3 regions of the Caballeronia sp. ATUFL_M2_KS44 genome follow, and region 3 is predicted to be linked to each of the others. Evidence: predicted binding sites of a transcription regulator. Region 3 holds the regulator's gene; each other region holds the start of a gene.
What was found. Region 3 encodes FliA, which starts transcription of late flagellar genes. Its sites were predicted from a motif close to CTAAAGTTTNNNNNNNNNNNGCCGNTA; they were not measured.
Positions count from the first base shown of each region.

Region 1: the regulator FliA is predicted to act here: its motif matches at 2,008-2,034, upstream of NCR39_RS09690 (DUF4088 family protein).
Region 2: the regulator FliA is predicted to act here: its motif matches at 3,400-3,426, upstream of NCR39_RS00420 (flagellin domain-containing protein).

Region 1 covers NZ_JALQEA010000016.1:273,705-281,787, reverse strand. The annotation lists gene NCR39_RS09695 (ATP-dependent helicase) at 1-1,146, shown strand, start outside; gene NCR39_RS09690 (DUF4088 family protein) at 1,159-1,923, opposite strand; gene NCR39_RS09685 (AzlD domain-containing protein) at 2,065-2,388, opposite strand; gene NCR39_RS09680 (AzlC family ABC transporter permease) at 2,385-3,056, opposite strand; gene NCR39_RS09675 (helix-turn-helix transcriptional regulator) at 3,235-4,062, opposite strand; gene NCR39_RS09670 (CreA family protein) at 4,124-4,603, opposite strand; gene NCR39_RS09665 (FadR/GntR family transcriptional regulator) at 4,888-5,658, opposite strand; gene NCR39_RS09660 ((Fe-S)-binding protein) at 5,782-6,525, shown strand; gene NCR39_RS09655 (lactate utilization protein B) at 6,522-7,913, shown strand; gene NCR39_RS09650 (LutC/YkgG family protein) at 7,910-8,083, shown strand, end outside.
Region 2 covers NZ_JALQEA010000006.1:84,438-92,520, forward strand. The annotation lists gene NCR39_RS00405 (sodium:calcium antiporter) at 1-416, shown strand, start outside; gene fliT (flagellar protein FliT) at 543-842, opposite strand; gene fliD (flagellar filament capping protein FliD) at 867-2,318, opposite strand; gene NCR39_RS00420 (flagellin domain-containing protein) at 2,478-3,302, opposite strand; gene NCR39_RS00425 (HAD family hydrolase) at 3,529-5,943, opposite strand; gene NCR39_RS00430 (class I SAM-dependent methyltransferase) at 6,032-6,829, opposite strand; gene NCR39_RS00435 (aldo/keto reductase) at 7,046-7,996, shown strand.
Region 3 covers NZ_JALQEA010000028.1:195,155-203,237, forward strand. The annotation lists gene NCR39_RS13525 (UvrD-helicase domain-containing protein) at 1-1,237, shown strand, start outside; gene NCR39_RS13530 (c-type cytochrome) at 1,303-2,208, opposite strand; tRNA gene NCR39_RS13535 (tRNA-Arg) at 2,494-2,569, shown strand; gene NCR39_RS13540 (RNA polymerase sigma factor FliA) at 2,711-3,442, opposite strand; gene NCR39_RS13545 (MinD/ParA family ATP-binding protein) at 3,463-4,380, opposite strand; gene flhF (flagellar biosynthesis GTPase FlhF) at 4,373-6,106, opposite strand; gene NCR39_RS13555 (thiamine pyrophosphate-binding protein) at 6,458-8,083, shown strand, end outside.

The DNA of each region.
Region 1 (8,083 bases), on a different contig from region 3:
GCGTCCAACGCGGTCATCGGGCTCGCCGCCGAGCGCTACACGAAGGACTTGTGGACCGACAAGGCATCGGCGCAGAAGCCGCGCGTCGTCGCTGTCGCGGACGAGGCGGATCAGGCGCGCTATGTCGTCGAGAAAGTGCTGGAGGCGCGCGAGGGCGGCATGAAGCTGAAGTCGCAGGCGGTGCTGTTTCGCGCGGCGCATCACAGCGCGACGCTCGAAATCGAGCTGACGCGCAAGAACATTCCGTTCGTGAAGTTCGGCGGACTGAAGTTTCTGGATTCGATCCACGTCAAGGACGTGCTCGCGGTGCTGCGCTGGGCCGAGAATCCGCGCGATCGCGTCGCGGGCTTTCGTGTCGCGCAATTGCTTCCGGGCGTCGGCCCGGCGATCGCGGGGCGCCTGCTCGACAGCGTGAGCGCGCCGGACGCGGTGGCATCGAACGCAATCGCGGGCTTTCAGGCGCCCGCGCGCGCGAGCGAAGACTGGCCGCGTTTCGTCGCGCTGATGGCGAAGCTCTGCGGGCGCGAGTCCGGCTGGCCCGCCGAGTTCGAAATGATCCGCCGATGGTACGAACCGCACCTCGAACGCAATCACGAGGACGCGGCCATCCGCATCGGCGACGTGATGCAGATGGAGAGCATCGCGTCCACGTATCCGACGCGCGAGCGCTTCCTGACCGAACTCACGCTCGATCCGCCCGACGCGACGAGCGACGAATCGGGCGTGCCGCTCATCGACGAGGACTATCTGATTCTGTCGACCATCCACTCGGCGAAGGGCCAGGAATGGCGCAACGTGTTCGTGCTGAACGGCGTGGACGGCTGCATTCCGTCCGATCTCGGCACGGGCAGCGAAGAGGAAATCGACGAAGAGCGCCGCCTGCTCTATGTCGCGATGACGCGCGCGAAGGAAGACCTGCACATCATCACGCCGCAGCGCTTCTACGTGCACAACCAGACGAATCTCGGCGACCGGCACGTGTGGGCGCAGCGTACGCGCTTCATCCCGCCGCATCTGATGCAGAACTTCGAGGCCGCCGCCTGGCCGCCGGCGCCGGTTGCCGCCGCGCCGACGGCAGCGGGGCTCGCGGCCGCCGCGAAAGCGAAGATCGATATCGCGGCGCGGCTGAAGGGAATGTGGGAGTAGGGCGCGGGCCGCTCAGCGCGACGCCCGCGTGGGTTTCGGCACGCGCGGCGCGTTGCCGAAAATGCTTCGGAGCCATGCGGCGAAGCGCGTGAAGCCGTCGTAAGGCTCGTCGATGAAAAGCTCCGGCCGCAGCGACCGCAAATATTCGAGCAATTGCTGCGCTTCCTGCTTCTGCACCGATCCGTAGAAAATCGCGAGCCGCAGCAGCGCGCGCAGTTCGCCGAGCTTCTCGCGCGCCGCCGAGCCGACGTTCGCTTCCACCGCGATCTTCCCTTCGTACACGCGCTGGCGCAGCGAATCGGCGAGACGCCACGCGGGCGTCTGCATCTTTTCCTCGACCTCGCGGATATCCGCCGCCGCCGACTTGATCTGCGACGCGAGCACGTCCACTTGCGATTCGTCGCCCTTTGCCTCGGTGACGATCGCCGTCGCCCACGCACGCGACGCCTTCAGCAGATCCTCGGCGCTCCAGTCGGAACGGATCGCGAACGCGAAGCCGTGCTCCGCCGCCTGACGGATCAGAATTTCGACGACGTCCGGAAACTCCTTGTCGAGCGCGCGCTTCGCCCACGCGTACTGGCCGTGCGTGAGCATGCGCTGCACGGCTTGCTCGGTGAGCGGCGTGTCGTTGTCGAGCAGCTTCGCGCGCAGAAAATCCTCGAACGACGGCGTGATGAACTGCGGATCGAGCTTGAGCGAAAGACGCAGGAACGCCTCGAAATCGCGTTGCAGCGAAGCGATCGTTTCGTCGCGAAGCGAAAGGGTGATTTGACGCATGTTGGTTTCCGGTTCCGCGCTGGGGTGGCCTGGGCGGGAAATGCTGTCGGCCCGCCGCAAAAGCGGAAGGCCATTCGTTTCTGATATCGGCGCGGGAGCCGGAAACTTGAGGGGTATTTGAAAGGCGCGAGGCTGCGATGTCTAGCGCAGCACGACCAGTTGCCAGAAGAAGAACACCGCGAGCGACACGGCGATGGTCAGCAGCGCGCGCCGCGTCAACGCGCACACGATAACCGCGACAGCCGCCGCCACGAGCTGCGGATTGCGCCACGTGATTTCCGCGCCGTTGCCGTGCGGCGAGACGGTCATCGGCACGATGATCGCGGTCAGCACCGTCACCGGCACGAAGCCGAGCGCGGTCCGCACGACGGGCGGAAACGCGAGCCGCTCGCCGAGCACGAACACGGCGGCGCGGATCAGATAGGTGACGAGCGCCATTCCGAGAATCAGCACGACATAGTTCATTGCGCGCGCTCCTTGTCGAGGCGAGGCTTCGCTTCGAGCATCGTCAGCATCATGCCGACCGCGACGCCCACGAGCACCGCCGCCAGCAGCCCGAGCTTGTACGGCCAGTCCTGCCACGCGAACGACAGCACGCCCGACGCGAGCGCCGCCGCCACGAAGCGCAGCGCGACGAGCTGCGGCACGATGATCGCGATGAACGTGGCGACCATCGCGAAGTCGAGCCCGAGCGATTTGAGCCCCGGAAACGCCGCGCCGAAGAAGAGGCCGACGAGCGTCCACGCCTGCCAGTTCAGATACATCGCGACGCCGGAGCCGAAGAAGTAATGCGGGCCGATCTCGCCCGCCGCGCGCTTCTGATAATGCGCGTACGCGACGGCGAAGACTTCGTCGGTCATGAGGCCGGCAAGCGCCCAGCGCCAGCGCGCGGGCAGATGCGCGACGTAAGGCGCGAGCGTCGCGGAATAGAGCACGTGCCGCAGATTGACGACGAAGGTCGTCGCCCAGATCACCGCGAAGCTCGCGTTGCCCGCGATCATGCCGGCCGCGATGAATTGCGCCGATCCCGCGAACACCGCGAGCGACATGAACTGGCCGTGCCACAGCGCGAGCGGACTCGCGGTGACGAGCGTGCCGAAGATGACGCCGAACGGCGCGGCGCCGATCATCATCGGAATGGTGTCGCGTGCGCCGGCGGCGAATTCGTTGAGGGCGTTGGGCGATGCTGCGGTCAAGATTGTTTCCTCCTGCTGGCCGGAAACCGTTCCGGCCGATACGACGTGATGGCGGAGGATAAGCCAACGCCGCCCTTGCTGGCTTGTACGTTCTTGCGGTCGCGTCGTGGGAAAACTAGCGCCAGCGTCCCGGCGCAACGCCGAACGCGCGCTTGAAATGCCGCGTGAAATGACTTTGATCGGTGAAGCCGCTGGCCGCCGCGACATCCGCGATGGACGCCCCCGCGCGCAACGCCGGCAACGCCCGCACGATGCGCAACTGATTGCGCCACGCGTGCGGCGCAAGCCCCGTCTCGCGCGTGAAAAGCCGCGCCGCATGGAACGTCGAAAGCCCGACCGTGCGCGCGAGTTCCGTGAGCGTGACCGGTTCGAGGATATCGTCGGCGAGGCGGGCTTTCATCGTGGCGACGCGCGCGGCGTCGGCGGCGGGCGGCGCGGCCGATGGCCTCTCGAGCGCATGGCGCGCGAGCAGCGTGCTGACGGCATCGACGAGCGCGGTTTCGGCGGCGAGCGGATCGGCGCGGTCGCCCGCGTTTTCCAGCGCGCGATGCGCGATCACGAGGCGCCGCGCCAGATCGGCATCGCGGATGATCTCGGCGGCGAACCACGGCGACGCGGCGCGCGGCGACATCTCGCGCGCGATGCCTTCGACGAACGGCACCGGCAGATAGAACACGCGATACCGCCATCCGGCATCGACGGCACGCGCGCCGGTATGCAGTTCGCCCGGATTGATGACCGGCACCGAGCCCGCTTCGGCCACGTAGCGCGAGCCGCGATAGTCGTAGCATTCCGCGCCCGCTTCGATGACGGGCACCGTGTACGCGTCATGCCAGTGCGGCGTGAACTCGTGGTCGTAGTACTCGGCGGTGACCATGTCCGCGTCCGGCACGAGCGGCGAGCGCCAGTAGCGTGCGGCGTTGGAAAAGCGCGGAGCGTTCATGGCGTGGCTCGGTCGAAGGCGAATCGTTCAGTTTACAACTTCGCCGGCCCGCGAGCCGCGCTCACTTCACCGGGATCGCCGTGCCTTCCGGCACCGGCACGGCCGTCACGCTGTTCTTCGCGCTGCCGCTCGCAATGCGGTCGCTGTACGTCAGATACACGAGCGTGTTGCGTTTGGCATCGACGATCCGCACGACATGCAGCGTCTTGAAGATGAACGACATGCGGTCCGTGAAGACATCGCTCTTTTGCTTGAGCGGCCCGGCGAACTTCACCGGCCCGACCTGACGGCACGCGATGGACGCTTCCGTCGGATCTTCCGCGATGCCGAGCGTGCCCTTCACGCCGCCCGTGCGCGCCCGCGACACATAGCACGTGACGCCGCCGACGAGCGGATCGTCGTAAGCCTCGACGCTCACTCGGTCCGAACCGGTGATGCGGAAGTTCGTGTTGACGCTCGCAATCTCCTCGCCGTGCGCGACGGTCGCGCCAAGCGAAAGTACGAGCGATGCGGTTGCTGCAAAACGGGCGGCGCGGTTCATCGCAATCCTTCAGGGAAAAAGAAAAGGGCGTCGTATTGTAACGACGCCCTTCGTTCGCTTTGATGCGGTCTTGCGGCCGCCCTCCAACCTTCAATGGAAGATCAGATACAGGATCACCAGCACCACGACCGGCACACCGAGCAGCCATCCGAGAAGATAAGGCATGTTGTCCTCCTTGCTCATGTTGTTTTAGACGGTTCCAGTATCGCGGAGCCGCGAAGCGCGCGTTAGCCGTGTGCGTCCGAAATGCGTGTAGGTGAAGTCCTATCGTCTATTACGCGGGCTTACGGATTGGTCATGTCATCGTGAGAAAGGCGGCTGCGCGTTCGTCTGGCCGGCCGGTCGCGATAAAGCGCGCGCACGTAGTCCAGATGCGCGCCGGCGCAGTCGCGGGCGCGCGCGGGATCGCGGGCGACGATCGCATCGAGCATCGCGCGATGCTGGGCGAGCAGGTCGGCTTCGACTTCGTCGTCGTAATCGACGAGACGATGCGAGCTCAGCATCGATTCGCGCACGAGTTCATTCAGCCCGTGCATCACATGCGCGAGCGCGATGTTGTGCGTCGCGTCCGCGATGGCCAGATGGAACGCCGCATCCTTCTCCGCGATGCGCGCGCTTTTCTCGGCGACGGCGGCCTGTAGCGCATCGAACGCAGCGGCGATGCGCGCGAGATCGGCTTCGGTCGCGCGCTCGGCGGCGTAGGCGGTCGCGAGCGTTTCGAGGCCGTGACGCAGTTCGAGCACGTCGGCGCTCGCGTTCGGCTGCTGTTCGAGCAAGGCCGCGAGCGGCAGCGACACGAGCGGCGCCGTCACGTCCGACACGACGAAGCCGCCGCGCGCCACCGCGCGGATGAATCCATCGGATTCGAGACGAATGAGCGCCTCCCGCAACGATGGCCGCGACACGTTCAACTGCTCGGCCAGATCGCGCTCGGCGGGCAGGCGCTGGCCGGGCAGCAGCGTGCCGTTCGAAATCAGTTCCCGGATCTGGCCGGACACGACATCGGACAGGCGCACGCGGGAATATGAGTGGGAATGGACGGGCTGGAAAGTCATCGTTCGGTTGAAACGCAATTGCAGGGACGCTGGATTAACCTAGTTTGACACGAAAGCCCCGCATCCTTAAAGTCTTGGTCAGACCAAACTGACCAAGACGCAGTTTTCTTCCCCACGATGCCCATGAAAGTTGCCCTGTTCGTCCCCTGTTTCATCGATGCGTTCTATCCGCAGGTCGGCATCGCCACGCTCGAATTGCTGGAGCGGCTGGGCGTCGATGTCGATTATCCGCAAGATCAGACGTGCTGCGGCCAGCCGATGGCCAACAGCGGCGCGCACAAGGATGCCGCCGGCGCGGAGCGCGTGTTCGCGCGCAATTTCGCGGATTACGACTACGTGGTCGGGCCGTCGGCGAGTTGCACGCATCACGTGCGCGAGCATTTCACGGCGATCGAGCAGACGAGCGACGTGCAGAAGGTTCGGCGCAACACGTACGAACTCGTCGAATTCCTGCACGACGTGCTGAAGGTCCGCGAGTTTCCGTGGGCCGAGTTTCCGCATCGCGTCGGGCTGCACAACAGTTGCAGCGCGGTGCGGCATCTGCGCGAGACATCGAATTCGGAAGTCGCCGGGACGCGCTTTTCGAAACCGCGCGCGTTGCTCGAAGGCGTGAAGGGCATCGAGTTCGTCACGCCCGCGCGGCCCGACGAGTGCTGCGGCTTCGGCGGCACGTTCTCGGTGACCGAGGAAGCGGTGTCCGTGCGGATGGGGCAGGACAAGGTGCGCGATCACATCGGCGCGGGCGCGGAGTACATCGTGTCGGGCGACATGTCGTGCCTCATGCATCAGCAAGGCTGCGCGGAACGCATGAAGCTCGACGCGCGGTTCATCCACATCGCGCAGGTCTTGAACGGAGCGCGCGCATGAGCAAGACCGTGAAGATCGACCACGCGAAGGCGGCGGGCGCGTTCCTGCAGAAGACCGATCACGTCGCGTTCCACGACAAGCGCCTCTGGGACTTGCGCAGCAAGCGCGATGCGCAGGCGCACGGCATTCCCGAATGGGAAGCGATGCGCGAACTCGCCTCGGGCATCAAGGAACACACGCTGTCGAATCTCGCTGATTACATTACGCAGTTCGTGGAACAGGCGGAGAAGAACGGCGTCGTCGTGCATTTCGCGGCGAACGCGGAAGAGCACAACGCGCTCGTCCACACGCTGATGAGCGAGCGCGGCATGACCACGCTCGTCAAGAGCAAGTCGATGCTCACCGACGAATGCTATATGCGCGACTATCTGGAGCCGCGCGGCATCACGGTGATGGAAACCGATCTCGGCGAGCGCATCCAGCAGCTCGATCATCAGGACCCGAGCCACATGGTCGTGCCGGCCGTGCACAAGCTGCGCGCGGACGTGGCCGAACTGTTCGGCCGCACCATCGGCACCGATCCCGCCAACAGCGACATCCACTATCTCGCCGAAAGCCAGCGCATGAACACGCGGCCGTACTTCGTGCGCGAGAAGACGGCGGGCATGACGGGCTGCAACTTCGCGGTCGCGGAAACGGGCACGGTCGTCGTGTGCACGAACGAGGGCAACGCGGATTTGTCGGCGAACGTGCCGCCGCTGCATATCGCGTCGATCGGCATCGAAAAGCTCATTCCGACGATCGCCGATCTCGGCGTGTTCGTGCGCATGCTGTCGCGCAGCGCGCTCGGCTCGCCGATCACGCAATACACGTCGCACTTTCGCGCGCCGCGTCCGGGCACGGAGATGCACTACATCCTCGTCGATAACGGACGCTCCGAGCGGCTCGCGCTCGACGACTTCTGGTATTCGCTCAAGTGCATCCGCTGCGGCGCGTGCATGAACACGTGCCCGGTGTATCGGCGAAGCGGGGGACTGTCGTATGGAGGCACGTATTCCGGGCCGATCGGCGCGATCATCAACCCGACTCACGATCTGAAGCGCTATAGCGCGCTGCCGTTCGCCTCGACGATGAACGGCAGTTGCACCAACGTCTGCCCGACGAAGGTCAACATTCACGAGCAGATCTACAAGTGGCGCGAGGTGATCGCGGAGAAACACGAAGTGCCGTTCGTGAAGAAGGAAGTGCTGAAGATGGCGGGGCGCCTGCTCGCGAGCCCGACGCTTTATCGCGCGACGGTCGCATCGCTCGGCGGCGCGCTGAAGCGCTTGCCCAACTTCGTGCTGTACAACCCGCTCAACATCTGGGGGCGTCAGCGCGATCTGCCCGAAGCGCCCGCCGAGACCTTTCACGAGTGGTACAAGAAAAACAGGAAGCCCGCCAAATGACGACTCGCGAAGCGTTTCTATCGAAGATTCGCGCGGCGCAGCCCGCATCGCGCCCGCGCCCGGAAGTGCCCGTGTTTCCGTCGCCCGAAGGCGATCTCATGACGCGCTTCATCACCGCGCTCACCGCGATGGGCGGCACCTGCGCGCACGCGCACGGCATCGACGAAGTC
Region 2 (8,083 bases), on a different contig from region 3:
TCCTGATCGGCATCGTGCTGCTCGTCGGCGGCGCGAAGGGCTTCATTCATGGCGTGCAAGGCGTGTCGCAGGCGCTCGGCGTATCGGCGCTGCTGCTGTCGCTCATCATCATTCCGATCGCGACGGAGCTGCCCGAGAAGGTCAACAGCATTCTGTGGGCGCGAAGAGGGAAGGACACGCTCGCGTTCGGCAACATCACCGGCGCGATGGTGTTTCAGGGCACGTTGCTGCCCGCCATCGGCATCATGCTGACGCCGTGGGAGCCGCGCATCGAAGTGCTGACCGGCGTGTTGATCACGCTCGCGGCGGCGGCGTGGCTGCGCTTTCATGCGCGCGGCAATGGCGTCGCGCTGTGGGCGCTGCTCGGCAACGGCGTGCTGTACGCGGCTTATCTGACGCTGACGCTCGGACGCTGATTCCCGATGCCCGCGCCGAAAAGAAAAATGCCCGCGCAAGGCGGGCATCGAGGTCGAAGCAGCGCGTCATGACATCGACGCGTTGTTCTTGTTGTTGATTGTTTATCGGCGTCGATCCAAAAAAATTTAAAGGCGCGCGGCCTGCTGATAACGGCTCGCCGCGTCGATGCGCGCGCTCGCTTCGCGAAAGCCCCGGCCCAGCGACATGCGCGCGGCTTCCGCCGTCTGCATGAGCGATGCATCGAGCGCCTGAATGTCGCGCGCGGCTTGCAGCGTCGCCGGTTCGTGATCGTTCTGCAACTGCATGATGATCGGCGAGCGCACTTCGGCCACGCGCGCCGCTTCGATCCAGTCTCCCGCAGCGGCGGCCGCGGCCATCGCGTGCGTGAGCGCCATCGCGTTGGTCAGCAATTCCTGTTGGCTCATTTCTTACTCCGTGCGATTCGGCGCTTACTTGTTGGTGGCGAGCGCGCCCGCGCTGTTCGTGCCGCCGAAAAGCTGCGTCAGATACGTCGTGTTGCTCTGCATGGACGCCATCAGCGTGTTCAGCGCCGTGAACTGCGCCTGATATTGCGCGGTCAGGCTGTCGGCGTAGGTCTGCAACGTGTTCGTCTGATCGGTCAGGCTCTTCAGGTCGGCATTGAGCGCCGTCGTGCGCGTATCGATGATGCCGCCCGTCTGCAGAAACGACGTGACCTTCGAATTGAGCTGCGTGCCGATGCCGTTCGTCGGGTTGAAGAGCTGCTGCACGCGCGTCGGGCTGTTCGAGAGCGCGGTCGAAAGCGTCGAAGAGTCGATCGACAGCGTGCCGTCGTCCTGCAGGTCGATGCCGATCGACGCGAGGTTCGTCGTCACCGATGTCGATCCGGACGTGGAGTTCACGCCGCTCGTCACGATGTTCGCGAGCGTGCTCTGAATGCTTTGAAGCATCGAGTCGCCGAGCAGCACGCCGCCTTGCGAGCCGGCGCTCTTCGTCGAGTCGAAGGACGACAGCGCGGCGGCCTGGCTCACGAAGGAGTTGTACGCATCGACGAACGCCTTGATCGAGCTTTGTTCCGTGGTCGTGTCGGACGCGACCGTCAGCGTCTGCGTGCTGCCGGCAGCCGCGGACGTGAGATTGAGCGTCACGCCGCCGATGGCGGTCGTGAGCGTGTTCGTGGGACTCGTGGCGGCGGTGCCGTCGATGGTGAGCGAGGCGTCCTGCGCCGGCGACGTCTGCGTGTAGTTGCTGCTGCCCGTGCCGTACGAAAGCGACGAATCGACGCCCGTGCCCGCCGTCACCGAAATCGTGTTCGCGGCGCCCGTGTTCTTCGACGCGAGCACGAGATGCTGGCCGTCCGTGCCGGTCACGATGGTCGCGCTGATGCCGGGGTTGTCGCTTGCCGTGTTGATCGACGATGCGATGCTCGACAGCGTGTTGGTGCCGTCGAGCGTGAGGTTCATCGAACTCGATCCGAGACTCAGCGTCAGCGTGCCGGTGCCGAACGTGTCGGTGGCGGCGTGCGCCGTCGACGAAATCTTCTGCGCGCTCGCCACGTTGTTCACCGTGATCTGATACGAACCCGCGACCGCGCTCGTGCCGGCGGTCGCCGTGAGTCCGCTGCCGCTCGCCGTCGCCGTGTACGCCGCGAGCGCGGAGCCGTCGGCCAGGCCGGACAAGGTGCTTTGCATGGAAGACAGCGCGGACTTGATCTGCGAGACGGCGGAGAGCAGCGTGTTGTCGCTCGACGTCTTGTTCGCGATCTGCGTGGCCTGGGCGGTCGTCTTGGCGGTGACGAGCGAAGAAACCAGCGACGAGACATCCAGACTGGAATTGGTCGCGCCGCTGATGATGGACTGCGCTGCAGCGGCCAGCGTGGCGCTGACGTCGGACGAACTCGTGGTCGAGGTGGTGGTGGTCATCGGATGCTCCGGACAGACTGCCTATATTCAAGTTGCGAGCTTTCGTGAGCGGCGCATCGAACGTCTTCGCGCCGGGCGCGCCGCTAACGAAAGCTGGGAGGCAAGCCTCCCAGTCGTGCAAAAACCCCGCTCATACCGCAGCGGGGTTGATGAGTGCGCTTAGCCGAGGAGCTTCAGCACTTGCTGCGGCATCGAGTTCGCTTGCGCGAGAACCGAGATGCCCGCTTGCTGCAGCACCTGCGCCTTCGACAGGTTCGCCGTTTCTTGCGCGAAGTCCGCATCGGTGATGGCCGATTGCGCTGCCGACAGGTTGGTCGACTGCGATTGCAGGCTGGTGACAGCCGACGTGAAGCGGTTTTGCTCAGCGCCGAGGGTCGATTGCAGCGTGTTGACCGTGTTCAGAGCCGTGTCGACATAGCCGATCACGTTCTGCGCGCCGCTTGCCGTCGAGATGTCGACGCTGACCGAACCGAACAGGCCGGTCGAGCCCATCGAGACGCTGCCGAAGTCGACGCTCAGCGTCTGGTTCGCCACTGCGCCGATCTGGAACGACACCGACGAAACCGAACCCGACAGCATGGCCTGGCCGTTGAACGTCGTCTGGTTCGCAACGCGGTCCAGTTCGCCGAGACGCTGGGTCACTTCCGTCTGGAGGTAGCCGCGCTGCGTGTCGGAGAGCGAGCCGTCGGCTGCTTGCACGGCCAGCTGGCGGATACGTTGCAGGTTGTCCGTCGTCGAGCTGAGGCCGCCCGAAGCCGTCTGGATCATCGAGATCGCGTTGTTCGCGTTCGACACGCCCTGGTTCAGCGCGTTGACGTACGACGTCATGTTCGTCGAAATCGCGAGACCCGCTGCGTCGTCAGCCGCGCTGTTGATGCGCTTGCCCGACGAAAGGCGGTTAATAGCCGACGACAGCGCGCTTTGCGAACCAGCCAGGTTCTTTTGCGTAGCTTGCGACAGCGTATTGGTATTGATGTTCAACATGACTTGAATCCCTCTTTAAAGTGTGGCGCCTTTAAGGCTTACATCAGTTACGGCGTCGCGCTGTTTAAGAAGTTACGCTGACCGCCTTACCTTAGGTTATCGGGCCGCCCGAAAAAAACTTTAGGGGGCTATTCGATGCGTTGCGCAGATTCGCGCGGAAGGCCGCAGGAAGCGGCTCTCGGCCCTTCCTGCGGTAGTTGGATGGATTACGGCGGGGAAAGAAAGGTTACAGCGCGTGAGGCATTTGCGAGACGGCGGCTTTGGCGAGCGGACGGAAAATCAGCCGCACGACTTGCGGTGTTTTTTCAGTGGCCGCGGGCAAATAAATCAGTCCGTTCGGTGAAACCTGATAAATGCCGGGTTCACGTTCTTCCATGCCGTCGAGAATGATTTCGCTGCCGGCTTCGAGCGTGCGCTGCCGATCGAATTCGGCATTCGAATCCAGATACTCGGCTGAAAACGTCGTCGCCGATTCGAGCTGCATCCAGCTCAGTTCGCGTCCGATCATCAGCGCGGTATCGAATTGCGAGCGCGGCAGCACGACCGAATAGAAGCCGTCGTAAGTCGCACGCGCCGAAACGTTCTGCGTCGCGCTTTCGTTGCCGCGCACGAAAAGCGCGGGCACGTCGAGCCGCCGGTACGACGTATCGTCGACGGTGAAGTCGAGCCGGTGACGGCGCAGCGCCATCAGGAAGATCGCCTGGTCGATGCCCGCATAGCGCATCTCCGACGGATAGCCCGTTCTGAAGCCCTTGCCGATGCTGCGCATATAGAACGGTCCGCGCTGACGCAGGCCCTTGATGCCGGCATCGACGTTGGCCACGTCGAACGCGATATCCGTGCCGACGTTCAGCTCGAACAGCGACTTCGCGCTGCGCGTGATCTCCTCGTGCTCCGGCAGATACACGAGCCGCGCCAGTTCGATGGCCGCCGTCACGCGCAGCCGTTCCGGCGTGAGTTCCGGCAGGTGAATGGCGGGCGTGGCTTCGACGTCGCGGATGAATCGCAGGCAGGATTCCTGGATGACCTTCGTCGTGTCGAGCTGCATGCTGCCCTTCTTGACGTCGGCGAGAATCGGCGTGCCGTCCTCTTCGTAGGCGATCACGCTGCCCGAGTTGACCGCGCACATCTGCTCGAAATCGCCGATATGCGCAATCAGCGTTTCGACGACGTTTTCCTCGGTCCAGCTCGAATCGATGAGCGCCTTGCGGTCGAGGTGCGAGCCCGGCGAATCGAGCGAGGCGAAGTATCGGCCGATGACTTCCACGTCGAAATGACGCTTGAAGACATCGCGGATGGCGTGCTGGATCGTGCCGTAATAACCGAGGTCCGCGAGCACGAGCGTATCGCCGCGCGCGAGGCCGACCGTGTTCTGCAAGTGGCGGAAGAGCCGCGCGCGCAGCGCGTTCGACTGCTGGATGATGATCTTCTGCGTCGCGCGCTCGGAAAGCAGCTTGCAGAATTCCTGCGCCGCATGCTTCGACTTCGTCGCGCGCGCGAGCACCTTCTTCTTCAGCTCGGGCGGCATCAGCATCTGATCGCAAATGACATGCAGCGGATGCGACGCCGCGTTCTTCACGAGATATCGCTGGATGCTCTCGGCGCTATCGAACGACACGGCGACCGCGGTGAAGCGGCTCAGATACACCGGCGCGCCCATCGATTCGTTCGACATGGCTTCGCACGCGAGCCGCACGAGATGGCCGTCGCGCATGAGAAACGCGAACTTGTGCGGCTTGCCGCTCGCGTTCAGTTCGCGATGCTCGCCGAGCACGAAGCGCGCGAACGCATAAATGATCGGCCCGAGCGCCCAATAACCGACGCGTTCGTCCGCGCTTTGCTCCACGGAAAGCTGTTGCGCCTTCATGCCGTGAAAGAGGCTCGGCGCGGCTTGCGTCGAGCGGATCGCGGGAAACAGAAGACGCGCCGCGATGAGCCGTTGCCGTTCCGCCTTCGCGGCTTCACCGTCGCGCTGCAAGAGATGGATACACCCGATGCCGAGCGACGCCGGCACGGCATAGTCGGCCACGGGGTTGTCGCCCGTATGCAGAATGTCCGACGGCGTCATGCCGAGCCGCGCCATGACTTTCGGCCACAGCCCGTTCGACTTGCCGAAGCCGAACGCGGACGAACAGAACACGTGATCGATCAGCGTTTCGAGTTCGGGCGCGGTCGCGTAGAGAATGCGGCGCAGTTGCGCTTCGTTGTAGTAAGTGTCGCTGACGATCGCCACGGCCAGGCCGCGCGCTTTCGCTTCGCGCATCAACGCGAGAACGGGTTCGAACGCGAAGCCGATCTCGATTTCCTTCTGGACTTCGCGCTCGGCCAGTTCGCGCACGATCAGCTCGTCGGCGCCCGGCGCGCATTGCGCGTAGATTTCTTCGAGCGAGGCTTCGGACGTGCGGTCCGTGAACGACCGGTTCGTGCGCGCGAGCGATTCGGCCTGCGCGCGCACGCGAGCGCCGATGCGATGCGCGACGAAGAGCGGATCCTCGGCGAGCGCGTAGTAGACGTCGCTCGGCTCGGCCACGCCGCGCCAGAAGATCGTGTCGAAACAGTCGAATGTGGCGATCTTGCGGCCGTCGAGTTTGGCGGACCACGCCGCCATCAGGTCTGCCGCCGGAATATTGCGGTCGCTCATGTTCAGGATGCTCCTCGGACGCCGATGCACTTCCGGTCCGGCGTCGATTGTTGTCGATTAGTGTCGGTTAATGTCGATTGGTGCCGGATCAGAGCGCGTGCACGCCGATCACGGTGAGATAGTTCGCGAGGCGGTTCTCTTCCACGCGCGCGAGCAGCGGATTGTTGTGATACGGCGCGAGAATCTGCGCGATCGCCTCGAGGCACGGATGCGTGCGCTCGATCAGCACGGCGAGGCCGAACACGAGCGGGATCACCGCGTACACATAGTCGGCGTCCGACTGCGCGATGAAGTCCTCGAGCGCGGTCAACACGCCATTGCGCGGGCCGCCTTCCTGGTCCGCGTAGGCGAACGAACCTTCCGGCGAGCCGAAGCCGCCGCGCACCTTGCCCGGATAGCCGAGCGTCACGCCATTGCCGTAGCTGTACGGCTGGCGGAATTCGGCGGGGATCGCATCCGGGTTGTAGTACTGGTCGCGGCGGCCGGCGGGCCAGCAGACATCGTGCATGAAGGCGAGCACCGGCTTGCCGTCGGCGTGCGAGCGCTCCTCGATCAGCCGCAGTTCGTGGAACACGGTGTACCAGTTGTGGTCGCCGTCGATGAACCACGCGTCCACATCGGCGATGCGGGGAATCGCGTCATGGCTCATCGCGCGCTGCAGTTCGATATGCGACGTGCTTTCGATCCACTCCGTGGCTTCCGGGCGCGGCATCGGGTCGATACAGGTGAGGGTGGCGTGGTGGGCTTCGGCCCAGTCGGACAGAATGCGGGTGTTGCCGCCGAATTCGAGACCGATTTCCGCGATCTTGCGGGGCGCGCAGATATCGAGAATCGGAACGGTGATCGGCGCGAACTCGGCCATCGAGTAGATCAGCAAATTGCTCATAAGCGGGGCCCTTCGGGCTTTGAGAGACTTTTTGGGACTGATGCGATGTTAGGGGAAGCCCTGCAAACGAAAGTCTCGAAAAGGGGCCGCTTTTCCCCTCAGTTTTCGCCTTAAGTTCGGCGCCTCCCTGCCGCCCGGCGCGGCCGGCGCGCGCCTGCAGCCGCGAAGGACCGCCTGTATCATCGTCGGGACGCATTTCCTCAACGGAGCGCACTCATGCAAACCCGCAGCATCGGCACATCGGATCTCAAGGTCGCGCCGCTCGTGTTCGGCGGCAACGTGTTCGGCTGGACCGCCGACGAGCGCACGTCGTTCTCCATCCTCGACGCCTTCGTCGATCACGGCCTCAATTTCGTCGATACCGCCGACGTCTACTCCGCCTGGGTCGACGGGCATCAGGGCGGCGAATCGGAAGCGATCATCGGCAAATGGTTCAAGGAAAGCGGCAAGCGCGACAAGATCGTGCTCGCCACCAAGGTCGGCATGCTCGGCTCGCGCGCGGGGCTCTCGGCGGCGAACATCGCGGCGGCCGTCGACGATTCGCTGCGGCGGCTCAAGACCGACTACATCGACGTCTATTTTTCGCATCTCGACGACGAGAAAACGCCGCTCGACGAGACGCTCGGCGCGTATCAGAAGCTCATCAAGGCGGGGAAGGTGCGGGTGATCGGCGCGTCGAATTACAAGGGCGCGCGGCTGGAAGAGGCGCTGAAAGTCGCGAAGGATTCGGGGCTGCCGGCGTATCAGATTCTTCAGCCGGAGTACAACCTGTACGACCGCGAAGGCTACGAGACGGATCTGGAACCGGTCGTCGAGAAGCACAAGATTGCCGTGGTCACGTATTTCAGTCTTGCAAGCGGCTTTCTGTCGGGCAAATACCGGTCGAAGGCGGACACGACGCAGGCGGCGCGCGGATCGCGCGTGGAGAAGTATCTGAATGACCGAGGGCTGAATATCGTCGATGCGCTCGTCGAAGTGGCCACGCGCAACAGCACGACGCCCGCGACGGTCGCGCTGGCGTGGATCATCGCGCGGCCGAGCGTGACCGCGCCGATCGCGAGCGCGACGTCGGTGAAGCAACTGGAGAGTCTCGCCGCCGCGACGCGGCTTCAGCTTTCCTCCGACGACATCGAGACCCTCGACGAAGCCAGCGCCTGGCAAAAATAAATCTGTTGCATCAAAGAGTTGGCGTGCTTCCAAGAGTTGGCAGGGGCGCGGTGTTCTGGTAACATCGCGCCCGAATCGAGAAATGTG
Region 3 (8,083 bases):
GGAGCAGAACTATCGCTCGACGGTGCGCATTCTGACGGCGGCGAACAACGTCATCGCGAACAATCCGAAGCTCTTCGAGAAGAAGCTGTGGTCCGAGCACGGCATGGGCGACACGATCACCGTCACCGGCTGCAACGACGAAGAGCACGAAGCCGAATCCGTCGTGTTCCGGCTGTCGGCGCACAAGTTCGAGCGGCGCGCAGCGTTTCGCGACTACGCCATTCTGTATCGCGGGAATTTTCAGGCGCGCATTTTCGAGCAGGTGCTGCGGCGCGAGCGCATTCCGTATGTGCTGTCGGGCGGGCAGTCGTTTTTCGATCGCGCGGAGATCAAGGACATCATTTCGTACTTGCGGCTGATCGCGAATCCCGACGACGATCCCGCGTTCATCCGCGCGATCACGACGCCCCGGCGCGGCGTCGGCAACACGACGCTCGAAGCGCTCGGCGCGTTCGCGGGCGCGGCGAAGGTGTCGCTGTTCGAAGCGGTGTTCATGGGCGGCATCGAGGCGCGGCTGTCGGCGCGTCAGGTCGAACCGCTGCGCACGTTCTGCGAGTGGATTCGCCGCCTGTCCGACCGCGCCGCGCGCGATCCGGCGACCACCGTGCTCGACGACATGATGGAAGCCATCCATTACGAAGCCTATCTCTACGATGCCTTCGACGAGCGGCAGGCTCAATCGAAATGGCAGAACGTGCTGGAGTTTTGCGAGTGGCTGAAGCGCAAGGGCACGAAGCCGGAGGCGTCGCCCGAAACGGAACAGACCGGCTACGACACCGCCGACGGTCTCTCCGACGACGGCAAGAATCTGCTCGGCCTGATCCAGACCGTCGCGCTGATGTCGATGCTCGAAGGCAAGGACGAAGATCCCGACGCGGTGCGGCTTTCGACGGTGCATGCGTCGAAGGGGCTGGAGTATCCGCACGTGTTTCTGGTGGGCGTGGAGGAAGGCATCATGCCGCATCGGGGGAATTCGGACGATGACAGTCCCGTCGACGATGCGCGCATCGAGGAAGAGCGCCGGCTGATGTACGTGGCGATCACGCGGGCGCAGCGCAGTCTGCATCTGAACTGGTGCAAGAAGCGCAAGCGCGCGCGGGAGACGGTGGTGTGCGAGCCGTCGCGCTTCATCCCCGAAATGCTGCTCGACGATGCGCCGCCGCCGACCGCGGAAGAAGCGCCGCTGTCGCCGAAAGACCGGATGGCGATGCTGAAGGCGATGCTGCAAAAGGGCTGATCGACGCCCGAAAAAAACCCTGCGACGCGTGATGCGTGCGCAGGGTTTTTTCTATCGCCGCGACGTTACTTCGACGCGTTCACCATGTAATCGACGGCGGCTTTCACGTCGGCGTCCGGCGCATTCGATCCGCCTTTCGGCGGCATCGCGCCCTTGCCGTGCAGCGCGTAGTTGTAGACGGTATCCATCGAATCCTTGAGGCGCGGCGCCCAGGCGGCTTTATCGCCGAACTTCGGTGCGTTCAGCACGCCCGCCGCGTGACACGCCTGGCAGACCTGTTCGTAGAGCGCCTTGCCCGCTTGCGATGCATCCGCGCTTTGCGCGCCCGCAGCCGGAGCCGATGCCGTCTGCGGCACGGACGCCAGCGCGGCGACGGCGGCAGCGGCCTGCGCGTTTTCGGTGGCGCCCGAAGCAGCCGCCGGAGCCGATGCCGATCCTGGAGCCGACGCGCCCGTCGATGCCGCCGCGCCCGATGCCGGTTGCGCCGGCTCCGCGAACTTGCCGCCGCCGTTGTTCGCCATGTAGACGACGGCGCGCGCGATTTCGAAGTCGCTGTAATCGTCGGGGCTGGTGCCGCCGCGCGGGGGCATCGCGCCCTTGCCGTTGAGCGCGTTGTGCAGCAGCGTGTCGTAGCCTTCGCCGATGCGCGGGGCCCACGCGCCGGAATCGCCGAATTTGGGTGCGCCGGCTGTGCCTGTCGCGTGACAGGTGGAGCAGACGGCCTTGAACACTTCCTCGCCGGTTTTGTAGACGCGGGGCGCGTTGGCGTCGCGGATATCGACCTTCGCGGCGGGCGCGATGCGCTCGACGACGGAAGCGTCGATGTTGGTGCCGGCGCCGGTGCGCGTCGAGGAATCGACGTAGACGGCCAGCAGAATGATGATGGCGACCGGGATGCCGAACCCCGCGATCACCGCCGCGATGAGTTGGCCGGGCGTTCTGATCGGGGCTCCGTGGGGGGCTTCGCTCATGCTTGTCTCGTCTCCCGTTTTTTGATTGAGTCGGTTCAGACAGCGTGACGGCTACGGCTTTGCCCTTTGCGTCGCCAAGGGCACGGTCGATTATAGACGGAACGTTTAACGGAAGGCGCAGGGGCGGCGAGGCGTGTAGCGGGCGTTTACCCGCATTTTCGCCGATGCCGCGCGGCCCGCCGAACCCTGCGCGATGGACGGATCTGCGGAAAACAGGTATTCTCTCGGATTCGCATGGGTCTTGCTGTCGCCTTTCGGCACCTGCAAGCAAGGCCTTCCGCCGATGCGCCCGTAGCTCAATGGATAGAGTACTGCCCTCCGAAGGCAGGGGTTGCTGGTTCGATCCCAGCCGGGCGCGCCATCTTTGTCGTGCAACAGCCGACGCGCTGACCACCAGTTGCCAACAACCCGAGCGTAAACCTGCATCGCTCGTAAACCAACAGCGGCCGAGTCACCCAAGACCCCAGCCGCCGCGCCAAGCCACGAAACCTGAGCTAAAAGCTCAAGCCTCCACGCCCGTCCACTCCTGCTCCCGCAACTTCGCCCGCAGCCGCGCCACCGCCTGGCTATGCAGCTGGCACACGCGCGACTCGCTCACTTCCATCACCGCGCCGATTTCCCGCAGATTCAGCCCGCGCTCGTAATAGAGGCTCATCAGCAGCTTCTCCCGCTCCGGCAAGCGATCGATCGCCTCGATCAGCGCGCCGCGCAAGCTATCGTCGAGCAACGCCGACAGCGGGTCCGACCGATCCACGCAGTATCGATCCAGAAACGGCTCGTCATCCGCCGAACGATCGAAGTCTTCGTAATAGATCAACTGGCTGCCGTGCAAGTCCTGCAGCATCGACTGGTACTCGTCGAGCGGCAACTGCATGTGCTCGGCGATCTCCATCTCGCTCGCCGACCGGCCGAGGCTCTGCTCGACCTTGTGCACCGCCGATTCCACCTCGCGCGACGTCTTGCGCATGCTGCGCGGCAGCCAGTCGTTCGCACGCAGTTCGTCGAGCATCGCGCCGCGAATCCGCTGGCTCGCGTACGTTTCGAACTGCGCGCCCTGATCTTCCTTGTAACGGCTCGCCGCATCCATCAGGCCGATCATGCCGGCCTGAATCAGATCGTCGAGATCCACGCTCGCCGGCATCTTGGCGACGAGTTGCAACCCCAGTCGACGCACGAGCGGCGCATAGCGCGTCAGCACGTCGGATTGCGAGAGTTTGCCTTGGGCGTTGTACATCTGGGTCACCTTTGTCTTGATCACATCGACGCCGTACTGCTCAATGCATGGCCGGAAAACGCCGGCGCTCTGCGCACCGTTTCCCGCCCGCCCTTGTCAGACTCGCCAACCAAAAACCGCGCATCGTCTCCGGCTTCCGCGTCGCGCGCACCAGGCGCGGCCCGCATCGGCCAGTGCAGAAGCTCCGCCGCGATCTGGCGGTAATCGCGTGCCGCAGCCGTAGCCGGAAACGCTTCCACCGCCGAGCGCGAGAGCTCCCTCGCCCGAGCGACGCGCGCATCCTCGGACACATATCCCGCCTGCACGAGCGACACAGCCAGATACCGGCTCGCCACACCCGACAGGTTCTCGAACGCGACCGCCGCATCGGCCGGGTTCTGCACATGATTCATCAGCACGCGGAACTGGCCGATCGCATGCGCGTAATGCAGACGCTTCATGCACGCGTACGCCTCGGTGATCGCCGCCGCGGCCACGCGCGTCACGATCAGAAAGTCATGCGCCTGCGCCGCGAGCGACGACAACGCGCCATGCCGATCCAGCTGCGCATCGATCAGCACGATGTCCGCCGGGCCGTCGAGCAGCGCGCGACACTGCGCGGCATCGTGGCTCACGCGTTCGTCGCGGGGCGCGGCGATCAGCGAAAAGCCGAGCGGCGTGCGCGTCACCACGTCCTGCGGCGCTTGCCGTCCGGACATCACCGCGGCGAGCGCCTGCGAATCCGAAAGCCCCGCCATGCGCGTCACCGATGCGCTGTTCTGCCGCTCGTCGATGACGAGCACATCCTTGCCATGCACGGCGAGCGCCGCGCCGAGATTCACCACCGCCGACGTGCAGCCGATGCCCGCCGGTCCGCCCGCGACCGCCACCACGCGCGAACCTGCACGCGTGAGAAGCCGTCTCAGGCCTTCAGCCTGGTCGAGCACGAGCTTATCCAAAGCGAACCTCATGAAGTTCGGCCGTCGCGCGCGCGGACAATGCGGAGAGCAGTGCCGGCACTTCCTCGTCCTGCGGCACGAACGGCGAGCCGTCGCGCGGAATGCAGAACGCACTCTTGATCAGAAAACGCTTGGTCGCGACGTACAGGTTCTCCGGCACCTTCTGTCCGGTCGATACGTAATGCACCGGCAGCTTGTAGCGGATGACCGTGTCGAGCACGCCGCCGAGATTCGTCGCTTCGTCGAGCTTGGTCAGAATGCAGCCGGCGAGCGGCGGCTGATCGACCGCGCTCTTGTACGCCTGCACGACTTCGTTGAGCGTGTCGCCGTGGCTCGTCGCGTTGAGCAGCAGAATGCGCTGCACCGGATGACCCGCGCCGCACAGCATCGAAATCTGGTCGGAGACCATGCGATCGCGCTGGCTCATGCCGATCGTGTCGATCAGCACGATGTGTTTGTTGCGCAGTTCGGAGAGCGCGAGTTGCAGGTCCGCCGCGTCCTTCACCGCATGCACCGAGACGCCGAGAATCTTGCCGAAGATGCGCAGTTGCTCGTGCGCGCCGATCCGGTAGCTGTCCGTCGTCAGAAGCGCGACCTTGCTCGCGCCGAAGCGCATCACGCAGCGCGCGGCGAGCTTCGCGGTGGTCGTCGTCTTGCCGACGCCCGTCGGGCCCATCAGCGCGAACACGCCGCCGCGTTCCATCAGCGCGTCTTCGCTCGCCATCACCGGCAAATTCGATTCGAGCACCTGCTGCACCCATTCCATCGCGTGCTCGGCGCTTTGCATTTCCGGCATGTTGTCGATGACCATGCGCACGAGTTGCGCCGAAAAGCCGGCGGCGAAAAGACGCTTGGTCAGCACGGCGTCGCTCGGCGTGCGGCGCTGGCGGTCGCTCCAGAGCAGACCCGAGAAGTGTTCTTCCATCATGGCGCGCATCGACGAAAGCTCGTTCATCACGGTTTCGTTGACGACCTGCTCCATGCGCGCACGGATCGCTTCCGTGACGACAGCCGCCGCGTTCGCGGGCAAGCCATCGAACGCACCTTCCGCCGATACAGCCGGCACGTTCACCGCCGGCGATGCGTCCACTTGCGGCGCGCTCGCGTTGATCTTCTGCGCGGCGCGGCGTGCGGCGACCTGCGCGGCTTCGCGCGCCCACTCGGGCGTGTCGATCTTCGCCGGCGCGGGCTGGCGCTGGGCGTGGATCGCGGGTTCGGGCTTGTCGATGGCCGGTGCTTTCGGCGCGACGGGCACGCCGAGACCGCGCGCAATCGCCGACGATGCCGACAGCGGCCGGCTCGACGGCGTCGCGGCCTGTTCGGCGATGCGTCGCGCATGCTCGATCAGCCACGGATTCGAATCGGCCATCGTGCGCGATGCGTCATCGGCGGGCGATTCGTCGTCGGCGTCGGTATTCGCGCCGAACACGGACGAGAACACATCGCCGCTTGCATACGGATTCGACGCGGCCGGCTTGGCCGCAGCGGCCGCCGCCTGCGCGAGCGCGGCGCGCGGCGTGGCGCTTGCAAACGGCGCGGGTGCCGATGCGGCCTGCTCCGCTGCGGGCGAAATGGACGCGATATCGCTGTCCGCGACGCCCATGATTTCAACGGAACCGTCGTCGAGGGTACGGTTCGACAACACGATTGCATCGGGGCCGAGCGCTTCCCGAACCTGTCGCAGTGCGTCGCGGCTGTTCGCGCCAATGAATTTACGAATGTTCAAACTTGCCCCCGATGAGGAATAACTGCGATCTTTGCGAGGCGGACGCCGCCGGATGTTTCGTCGTGTCCGCTTTTCAGTGAAGCCATTATTGCGAACTTGAGGCCTCGCCTATCGCTGGATAAAGGGTGTGAAAAAGGGGTATTTCGGCTGATGGACGGCAGCGACGCGTTCGGCGAGCGCGTCGCGGAAAAAGATTCCGCTTCCGGCGGCGTCCACGGCGGCGCGTCGCGGCGTAAGCTGTAGGGCGCTCGCGCGGCGCGCAGCCGCGCCGGAAGAACCGACAACCCGCTTTCACGCGACCCAGGTCAGCGACGCCGAGCGCTGGCCGGCACCGACAGGAGACTTTTACGCATGGCGTCCGATGTTTCCCCCGCTTCGACCGCTTCCTCTCAAACCACCGGCGCGCGTCTCGTCGTCGATGCGCTCGTGCATCACGGCGTCGAGCGCGTGTTCTGCGTGCCCGGCGAGAGCTTTCTCGCCGTGCTCGATTCGCTGCACGACGAGACCGGCCAGATAGAGACCATCGTGTGCCGCCACGAGGCGGGCGCGGCGAACATGGCCGAAGCGGTCGGCAAGCTGACCGGCCGGCCGGGCGTCGCCATCGTGACGCGCGGCCCGGGCGCGACGCACGCGTCCATCGGCGTGCACACGGCGTATCAGGATTCGACGCCGATGATCCTGCTCATCGGCCAATGCGCGCGCGACCACATGGATCGCGAGGCGTTTCAGGAGATCGACTATCGGCGCATGTTCGGGCAGATGGCGAAGTGGGTCGCGCAGATCGACGATCCGCGCCGCGTGCCCGAATACATGAGTCACGCCTTTCATGTCGCGACGGCGGGGCGTCCGGGGCCGGTCGTGCTCGCGCTGCCCGAAGACATGCTGACCGAAGCCTGCGACGCCGTGCCCGCCGCGCCGCGATATCAGCGCGTGGCGGCATCGCCTTCGGCGGCGCAGATCCAACGCCTGCGCGACACGCTCGCGAATGCGAAGCAGCCGTTCGTGATCGCGGGCGGCAGCGGCTGGACGCAGGACGCCACGCAAGACTTCGCGCGCTTCATCGAGCGCTGGCAGTTGCCCGCGGGCTGCGCGTTCCGCTTTCAGGACACGCTGAACAACGAGCATCCGAACTATGCGGGCGATGTCGGCCTCGGCATCAATCCGGCGCTCGCCGCGCGCGTGCGCGATGCCGACGTGCTCTTCGTGCTCGGCCCGCGCATGGGCGAATCGACGACGGGCGGCTACACGCTGCTCGACATCCCGAAGACGAAGCAGACGCTCATCCACGTGCATCAGGGCGCGGAGGAACTCGGGCGCGTCTATAGCGCGGATTTGCCGATCGTCTCGGGCATGCCGGAGATCGCGTCTCTTCTGGCCTCTCTGGAACCGCCCGCCAACGTGCCCTGGGCCGGAAGCGCCGAAGCCGCGCACGCCGCGTATCTCGAATGGCGCAAGCCGAAGCCGATGATGGGCGACGTTCAGCTCGGCGAAATCATGCGCCAGCTCGCGGAAACGATTCCCGCCGATTCGATCCTGACGAACGGCGCGGGCAATTACGCGACGTGGCTGCATCGGCACTATTCGTATCGGCATTTCCGCTCGCAAGTGGCGCCGACGAGCGGCGCGATGGGCTACGGCGTGCCCGCCGCCATCGCCGCGAAGTCGCTGTATCCGGAGCGCACGGTGATCGCGTTCGCCGGCGACGGCTGCTTCATGATGTCGAGCCACGAAATCGCCACGGCGATGCAGTACGGACTGGCGGTGATCTTCGTCGTCGTGAACAACGCGCAGTACGGCACGATCCGCATGCATCAGGAGCGGCACTATCCGCATCGCGTGCACGGGACGGGACTCACGAACCCGGATTTCGCCGCCTATGCGCGCGCGTTCGGGGCGCACGGCGAACTCGTCGAGACGACGGACCAGTTCATGCCCGCGTTCGATCGCGCGGTGAGTTCGGGGCTGCCCGCGGTCATC